2 regions of the Sphingomonas sp. HMP9 genome follow, and region 2 is predicted to be linked to the other one. Evidence: riboswitches for the same ligand, from Rfam matches in the RefSeq annotation. Region 2 holds a riboswitch; the other holds the start of a gene.
The links. A riboswitch is a leader RNA that binds a small molecule or an ion and turns the genes downstream of it on or off. The one in region 2 is predicted to bind cobalamin.
Positions count from the first base shown of each region.

Region 1: it holds a riboswitch for cobalamin, as region 2 does, so the genes downstream of both, HMP09_RS04475 (DUF1636 domain-containing protein) here and cobW (cobalamin biosynthesis protein CobW) in region 2, are expected to answer to the same signal.

Region 1 is NZ_AP022673.1:1,027,509-1,031,946, forward strand. Features, by position in the region: gene cobS (adenosylcobinamide-GDP ribazoletransferase) at 1-622, opposite strand, end outside; gene HMP09_RS04465 (histidine phosphatase family protein) at 619-1,188, opposite strand; gene cobT (nicotinate-nucleotide--dimethylbenzimidazole phosphoribosyltransferase) at 1,185-2,198, opposite strand; gene HMP09_RS04475 (DUF1636 domain-containing protein) at 2,195-2,602, opposite strand; cobalamin riboswitch at 2,775-2,970, opposite strand; gene cobO (cob(I)yrinic acid a,c-diamide adenosyltransferase) at 3,164-3,769, opposite strand; gene HMP09_RS04485 (NAD(P)/FAD-dependent oxidoreductase) at 3,825-4,438, shown strand, end outside.
Region 2 is NZ_AP022673.1:854,102-858,539, forward strand. Features, by position in the region: gene cobN (cobaltochelatase subunit CobN) at 1-659, opposite strand, end outside; gene cobW (cobalamin biosynthesis protein CobW) at 668-1,717, opposite strand; cobalamin riboswitch at 1,822-2,035, opposite strand; gene HMP09_RS03715 (HoxN/HupN/NixA family nickel/cobalt transporter) at 2,195-3,262, opposite strand; cobalamin riboswitch at 3,430-3,648, opposite strand; gene HMP09_RS03720 (S9 family peptidase) at 3,710-4,438, opposite strand, start outside.

The sequences.
Region 1 (4,438 bases), 170 kb from region 2:
CGAGCGTCCGCCGCAACCATGCCGCGACGGCCACCGCTACGAGCGGAAGGGCAAGCAGCGCCGGTACTGCGACGGCAGCGAGCGCGAGTAGCAGGCCCCACCCGAGCAGGTCGCGAGGGCGGACCGCGCCGGCGACCGCTGCGCCGAGGCCACCGGGCCGGAGTGGCGGCAACAGCTTCGACCAGAGTAGCGGCCCCATCCTCGCGGCGAACGGTACGAGGATCAGGGGCCAGTGCGGTCCGATCGCATGCAACAGCACGAGCTTGGCGAGCATCTGCCCTACGATCGCGACGACGCCGAAGCTGCCGATATGCGGATCGGCCATGACCGCGAGCAGCCGCGTCCGATCGCCATGTGCCGCGCCGAGCCCGTCGGCGAGATCGGCGAGACCGTCGAGATGCAGCGCACCGGTGACCGCGATCCACACCAGTAGCGCGGCACAGGCGCCTGTCCACGGATCGACCAGCGCGCCCAGCCAGCCGGCGACTGCGACGATCGCGCCGATCGCCAGGCCGACGACGGGATAGAAACGGATCGCCGCGGCGAAATCCTCGGCGCCGCTATCGACGCGCGGCATCGGCAAGCGAGTGAGGAACCCGAACGCGACGATCAGCCGTCTCACGTCGCCAGCCCGACGATCTGCACGGTCCGCGTCGGGCCCGGCCAGATCCGTAGCGAGACAAGCGCAGCATAAGGGAGGTCGAATGCCCATATCTGCCGCCGATCGAACCCGCACAACGCCGCGAGTGCCGCGCGGATCGTGCCACCGTGCGTTACGACCAACGTCGATCTTGGCGGCACAGCGGCAAGGGCCTGCGCGACACGGGCCTGCAACGCGGACCAGCGCTCGCCGTCGGGGGGCGGCGCGGCGTCCGGATCGTCGTAGAAGGCGGCCAGTCGGGTTGGGTCGATTGCCGCCGGGGCCAGCCCGTCCCACGCGCCGAAATCCAGTTCCCGCCAACGTGGATCGGTCTCGACCGCAACGCCTCGCAGCTCGCCGATGGCCTGCGCACAGCCGCGCGCGCGGATCAGGTCGGATGCCTCGATCCGGTCGATCTCAAGCCCGCTGGCCCGCGCTAAACAGGCTGCGATCCCCGCCTCGGTCGCCGGATCGTCGGTTCGCCCGAGGAGCCGCCCCGCCACCGCCGGCGCACCGTGCCGCATCAGATACAGCATGTGCGCGCTCACGCCGCGGAAACGCCTGCCTCGGCGAAGGTCGCCATCTCGGCGTGCACCGCCAATGCGGCGCGGACAAGCAACGTCGCGGTCGCAGCGCCGCTACCCTCGCCCAGCCGCATCCCGAGCGACAGCAATGGAGCGAGGGCCATGTGCTCCAGCAGGCGCTGGTGTCCCGGCTCGGCCGAGACGTGTCCCGCCAGGCAATGCGCGAGGATGTCGGGGCACGCTGCCGCCAACGGCGCGACCGCTGCACAACAGATGAACCCGTCGAGCATCACCGGCACACCCGCCAACCGCGCGGCAAGCACCGCGCCCGCGATCGCCGCCAGCTCGCGTCCGCCGAGCCGCCGCAGGATCTCGAACGGCGTGCCCAGCCCGTCGCGGTGCAGCGCGAGCCCCTCGTCGACGACCGCGATCTTCCGCGCAATACCCTCGTCATCGACGCCAGTGCCCGGCCCGACCCAGTCGCGTGCCGACCCGCCGAAGCTCGCCAGACACAGCGCGGCGGCAGTGGTCGAGTTGCCGATTCCCATTTCGCCGAGGACGACCAGATCCGGCGCATCGGCGACTGCCGCCGCGCCCGCGTTGATCGCCGCGAGGCACTCGTCCTCCGACATCGCCGGGGCTTGCGTGAAGTCCGCCGTCGGCTGGTCGAGATCTAGCGAAACGATCTTGAGGTCGAGCCCCGCGGCGCGCGACAGTGCGTTGATCGCCGCGCCGCCCGCCTGAAAATTGGCGACCATCTGGGCTGTGACGGAGGCCGGAAACGCACTCACGCCGCGCGCGACGATGCCGTGATTGCCAGCGAACACCACAGCACTGCCGCGATCGAGCCGGGGCAGCGGGTTGCCCTGCCAGCCAGCCATGAACACCGCGATATCCTCCAGCCGCCCGAGCGACCCCGGCGGCTTCGTCAGATCCCCCTGCCGGGCGATCGCGGCGGACCGCGCCGCCGCGTCGGCCCGCGGCAATCCGCGCAACGCCGCCAGAAACGCGGCGGGTGTCGCAAACGCGGTCATTCGACCAGGAACCCCTCCGGCGGAGTCCGCGTGATGAAATGCCCTTTCACACCCTGCGGCCATTGCTTGAACGGCACCTGGCCGAATGCGCTCTCGCCGTAGAGCTTCGCGTAATCGAGGATCGCCCGCGCAGCATCCTCGGTAGCCTCGAACCGGCCGAGCACATAGCCGACCTTGGCAGGCGCGCGCAGGTGGATCGTGCAGAAATCCTGGCACGCGAACAGGCACGGCATCTCCTGCACCGCGACCCCGGCATATGCCGGATCGGTCGCCTGCACGGCCTTCAACGCGCTGACCAGCCGGGCGCCGCCGCGCACGCCGTCACCGTCGTCGCGCGCGTCGGCGGAATGGCGGCACGTGTTGCACGCGACCACCGCGACGCCGTCCTCGACCGGCTTCAGCATGTCCGTTCCCGGATGATCTCAAAACATATCACTATTGGCATAGGAACCCCTTCGGACAGTCGGTCCCGCACCACGCGAAGGGCAAAAGGCGCACGCCTCCAGCCTTTGCGCGACACGAAGCGATGTCGTCGCTCGGGGTGTTACCCGTCCGTTCGGCGCACCCTGGCCGGACGAAAGACGACCGCGACAGGCAGGTCTCCTGGCTCGCGGGTCAACGCCGTCCGCGCCGCCTTCTCGGGAGTATCCCAATGGCATGTGGCACGATGGCTCGCCGCGTACAGTTGCAGGGGCAGCCGGGTGTTTCCCGTTCCCATTTTCATTCCCCTCAGCGTTGCCGCCTCGGGAAAACCTGTCGCGGGTCGAGCGATACGCGGGCGGAAGAGGCGACGCAAGACACGGGCAGTATCCTTAGGACACGCGCCAGCATGTCCCACCCACCCCCGTCATCCTGACGAAAGTCAGGATCCAGGGTAACGAGCGCTACCCTCTTTGGCTCTGGATCCTGACTTTCGTCAGGATGACGGAGGACGGATGACGGACGTCGACGATCGCGGCGCGCCCCTAGAACTCCACCCCCAGCTGCGCCTTCACGCCCGACCGGAACGGATGCTTCACCTGCGTCATCTCGGTCACCAGGTCCGCCATCTCGATCAACGCATCCGGCGCGTTCCGCCCAGTCACCACGACATGCGTCATCTCGGGCTTGGCCGCCAACACCGCGAGAACCTCGTCGACGGGCAGATACTCATACCGCAACACGATGTTCAGCTCGTCCGCCACGACCATGGCATACGACGGATCCGCGATCATGCGCTTGACCTCGTCCCACGCCTCGCGCGCCACCGCGATGTCGCGCGCGCGATCCTGCGTATCCCAGGTGAACCCCTCGCCCATCGGCTTGAATTCGCACAGCACGGGAAACGCGTCGAAGACCGCCTTCTCGCCCGTCGCCATCGCGCCCTTGACGAACTGGACGACGCCGACTTTCCGGCCGTGCCCGATCATCCGCACCGCCATGCCGAAGGCGGCGGTCGACTTGCCCTTGCCCTTGCCCGTGTGGACGATGATCAGCCCCTTCTCGATCGTCTTGGTCGCGACGATCCGGTCATGGACCTCCTTGCGCTTGGCGCTCTTGGCATTCTGCTCGTCATCGGTCCGCATGATCATGTCCTCTCCCGCTCCCCGATGGCGGATCGCGCCGCGCGGCGCTAGAGCGTGCCTCATGCTCCGCATCACCGACCTCAAGCTGCCGCTCAACCACGCCGACGAGGCGCTCCCCGCCGCGATCCGCGACCGGCTGCGCGTGACGCCGCGCGACCTGATCCGCTACACGATCGCGCGGCGCGCGCACGACGCGCGCGACAAAATGGACATCCAACTCGTCTATTCGGTCGACGTCACGCTGAAGAACGAGGACACTGTCCTCACCCGCTTCCGCAAGGATCGCCACGTCCAGCGCACCCCCGACACCGGGTATCGCTTCGTCACCAAGGGCGGCCCGAGCTATACCGGCCCGCGCCCGGTGGTCGTTGGCGCAGGGCCCTGCGGCCTGTTCGCAGGACTCATCCTCGCGCAGATGGGGTTCCGCCCGATCATCCTCGACCGCGGCAAGGTCGTACGCGAGCGCACCAAGGACACATGGGGCCTCTGGCGCAAGAGCGTCCTCAACCCCGAATCCAACGTCCAGTTCGGCGAAGGCGGCGCCGGCACCTTCTCCGACGGCAAGTTGTGGAGCCAGATCAAGGACCCGCGCCATCTCGGCCGGAAGGTCCTGACCGAGTTCGTCAAGGCCGGCGCGCCCCCCGAAATCCTGACCGAAGCGCATCCGCATATCGG
Region 2 (4,438 bases):
GGGTGCAGGTCGGCGGCGGTGAGGTAGGAGCGGTAGAAGACGATCAGGATGCGGGGGCGGTCCGCGTTGAGCGCGAACGCGGCGGGACAGGTCACGCCGTCATGCGGTTGCCAGCCGCCGACGTCGGCGATCGCGCGGACGCCGGTCACGGGGCCGGCATAGCAACCGGCAGCCAGCGCGAACTGCGCGAGGGCCGCTTGCGCCGCAACCGCGCCACCTGTGTCGCAGAGGTGCGCCAGCCGGCGGAGCGTCGAAAGCAAGATCGTCGAGGCGGCATCGAGGCGCGCGTCGATCCGACCATCGGCGGCAAGGACTGCAAGCGCAATGCCCTTCTCGCGCGCGAGAGTCTCGACCTGTTGCAGGCCGTAGCTCCAATAGGAGCGCCCGCCGATCAGTCGGATCAGGATGCCCTTCGCACCGGCCAGCGTCTGCTCGACATAGGTGTCGACCGAGAGCGGGTGCTGAAGCGCGGTCAGGTTTGCCAGGCGCAGCGAGGGCAACCGGCCTCCGGCCGCGGCCGCACGTCTCCAGCCTGCAGCGAATGCGCCGAGGTCGCCGTCGGAAAAGGATAGGACGACGAGGTCTGCGGCAGATTGGGCGAGGTCCTGTGGGACCGCGCTTTCCTCCAGCCCGTGGGTCTCGCGGAAGACGACGTGCATCGCGGGCCTCAGGCGTCCAGCGCGGCCTTAATTCGGGCCTCGTCGATGCGGTCATGCTCGGCGATGATCACCAGCTGCGTGCGGCGGGGTTCGTCGGCGCGCCACGGGCGGTCATACTGCGTCCGGACCCGCGCGCCGACCGCCTGGACGAGCAGGCGCATCGGCTTGCCGGCGACCGCGGCGTATCCCTTCACGCGCAGGATGTCGGCGCTGCGGGCGAGCGCTTCGATCCTGGCGGCAAGTTCGGCAGGATGGGCGATCTCGCCGAGCGCGACGACGACGCTGTCGAAATCGTCATGCTCGTGATCGTCTTCGCCGTCGTGATGTGATGGGCGACTGGCGATGTCGTCCTCGGCGGCGGCGTTCAGGCCCAGGATCACGCGCGGGTCGATGATGCCGTCGGTCAGGTCGATCACCGGGAGCGGGCGGGCGGACTCGGCGGCGATGACCGCGCGCGCCTTGGCGACGCCCTCGGGACCGGCGAGATCGACCTTAGTGAGCAGGACGAGATCGGCGCACGCGAGCTGGTCCTCGAACACTTCGGACAGAGGCGTCTCGTGATCGACGCTCGGATCGGCGGCGCGCTGCGCATCGAGCGCGGCGACGTCGGGCGCGAACCGTCCGGCGGCGACCGCCTCCGCATCGGCAAGCGCGATGACGCCGTCGACGGTGATGCGCGAGCGGATCGCCGGCCAATCGAACGCTTTCAGCAGCGGCTTGGGGAGCGCGAGGCCGGACGTTTCGATCAGGATGTGATCGGGGCGCGGGTCGAGCGCGAGCAGAGTCTCGACGGTCGGAATGAAGTCGTCAGCTACCGTGCAGCAGATACAGCCGTTCGCCAGCTCGACCACGTTCTCGGCCGGGCAATCGGGGATTGCGCAGCCCTTGAGAATGTCGCCGTCGATGCCGAGCGTTCCGAATTCGTTGACGACGACCGCGAGACGGCGACCGTTCGCGTTGCGGATCAGGTGGCTGATCAGCGTGGTCTTGCCGGCGCCCAGGAAGCCGGTAACGATGGTGACGGGGACTTTTGCCAGGGTTGGCGAACGGTCCGACATTGTTGTTCTCCTTCGAGCATACGCGGGCACGCACGACCTTTCGGCCGCACGCGTTCGTCGCTCAGACGGAGTACCGTGCCGCGACCATCCCCTGGATCAAGGCAAGAGCGACCGTTGCGCTGGCAGGTCTCCTGGCTCACGGGTCAAAGCTCGACATACGCCTTCCCAGGTTTGCACCCAGTGGCTGCCCCCTCGCGAAGGGCTTGTGCGTCTCGCTCACCGCTTACAGTTGCAGGGACAGCCGCGGCATTGGGAGGATACCTCCCGCACCGCATTCCCATTCAAGCCCCGAAGGGCACCGGCGCGATCTGTCGAGGTTCGGTGAAACCGAGCCTCGAGGGTGGGTTAGAGGAATATCTTTGGCGTGCCAACTCGCTCGGTCCCCTCATCCTGATGAAAGTCAGGATCCAGATTGACGGACGCTGTCGCCTGTGGCTCTGGATCCTGGGTCAAGCCCATGATGACGGGGTGCACTCGTCATCCGTGCACGACCTCGATCTCGTCGAAGCGTTTCCAGCGGTAGATCGCGAAGCTCAGCACCCAGCACAGCACGAACAGGCCGATGATCGCAAAGCCAAGGCCGTTGAAGTTCTCGCCGAGCGCGGTCGCCACGTCCCAGGTGCCGCCGGTCAAGCCAAGCTTCGCGCCCAGCAGTGCCAGCGTCTCGATCCCGCCGATCGCGATCGCGACGATCGCCGAGATCAGCGTGATCGTGATGTTGTAGTAGAGCTTGCGGATCGGCTTCACGAACGCCCATTCATACGCGCCGAGCATGACGACGCCGTCCGCCGTGTCGACCAGTGCCATGCCCGTCGCGAAGAGAATCGGGAGCACGAGGATGGTGCCGATCGACAGACCGTCCGCCGCCTGGCTCGCGGACAGGCCGAGGATCGCGACCTCGGTTGCGGTGTCGAAGCCTAGCCCGAACAGGAACCCGAGCGGGGCCATATGCCAGCTGCGCGTGACGAGCCGGAACATCGGCCGGAACAGGCGCGCGAGCAGCCCGCGGTTGCCGAGCAGCAGATCGAGGTCTTCCTCGACATAGACGCCGCCGCCGCGGACATGGCCGAACGTCCGCCACACGGAGCGCAGGATGACGAGGTTCATCGCCGCGATCGTGAACAGGAACACCGCCGAAATGACGGTGGCGACCACGCCGCCGACTTGCTTGAACGCCTCGAACTGCGCCAGCGCGCTGGCGGTGAGCGCGATCGCGACCGCGGCGATCAGCACGATCCCCGAATGGCCGATCGCGAACCAGAAGCCGACCGCGATCGGGCGCTGGCCGTCCTGCATCAGCTTGCGCGTCACGTTGTCGATCGCGGCGATGTGATCCGCATCGACTGCGTGGCGCAAACCCAGCCCCCAAGCGAGCAACGCGGTGCCGAGCATCAGCGGCTGCGCATTAAAAAGTGAGAACGCCCAGCCCCAGGCGGCGATGTTGGCCACGACAAGGGCTGCGAACATCCAGCCGATGCGTTTGCGCGTCGACAGTCGCCTGGGTTTATCGAGCGTCGCCGGTTTCTCGATCGTGACAGTCGTCATGCAGAACTCCCCGGCGTCCGACGAGGACCGGGGCCTGCCGCGAACGGCCGGGCCGTGCGACGACCGGACGCCATGAGCGACCGACGCACGACGCCGATGCGGCCCCCGCCACAAGGTCGTCGCTCAGACGGCGTTCACCGTGCCTCGGCCACCCCCTGGACCGGGACAAGAGCGACCAGACGCCGGCAGGTCTCCTGGCTCGCGGGTCAACGCTCGGCACCCACGCCTTCCCAGGCTCTTCGGCCCAGTGGCTGCCCTCGCGAAAAGGGCTCGTGCGCTTCGCTCGCCGCTTACAGTTGCAGGGACAGCCGCGGCATAGGACGGCGAACCGTCCGCACCGCATTCCCAATCAAGCCCTTCCGGGCACCGACGCGATCACGGGAAACGGCTCGAAGCCGCGTCCCGCGCGATCGGTACCCTGCTTTCGATCGCGTGCCAACGGGCGTGCTATTTCGTCAGGCCAAGTTGTTGCAGCATGAACGCCTGCCATTCGGCATTCTGGCGATAGCGTTCGAAGCGGCCCGACTTTCCGCCATGCCCAGCCTCCATGTTGACCCGGAACAGCAGCGGGTTCGTGTCGGTCTTCAGTTCGCGCAGCTTCGCCACCCATTTGGTCGGCTCGTAATATTGCACCTGGCTGTCCCACAGCCCGGTGCCGACATAGAGCGCCGGATACGCCTTCGCAGCGACGTTGTCGTAGGGCGAATAGCTCAGTATGTAATCGTACGACGCCTTCTGCGCGGGGTTGCCCCATTCGTCGTACTCGAACGTCGTCAGCGGGATCGACGCGTCGAGCATCGTCGTAACGACATCGACGAACGGCACCTGTGCGATGATCAGCTTGTAGTCCGCCGGCGCCATGTTCGCGACGCCGCCCATCAGCAGTCCGCCCGCGCTGCCGCCCATCGCGGCCACACGGTTCTTGGCGGCATATTTCTGCGCGACGAGATAGCGGGTGACATCGATGAAGTCGGTGAAGCTGTTCTTCTTGTTGAGCAGATGCCCGTCGTCATACCAGCCGCGCCCCATCTCCTGCCCGCCGCGGATGTGCGCGATCGCGTAGACGACGCTGCGATCGAGCAGGCCGATCCGGCCCGGATCGACCGCCGGATCGCTCGAAATGCCGTAGCTGCCATAGGCGTATTGGAAGAGCGGCGCGGTGCCGTCGCGCTTCAC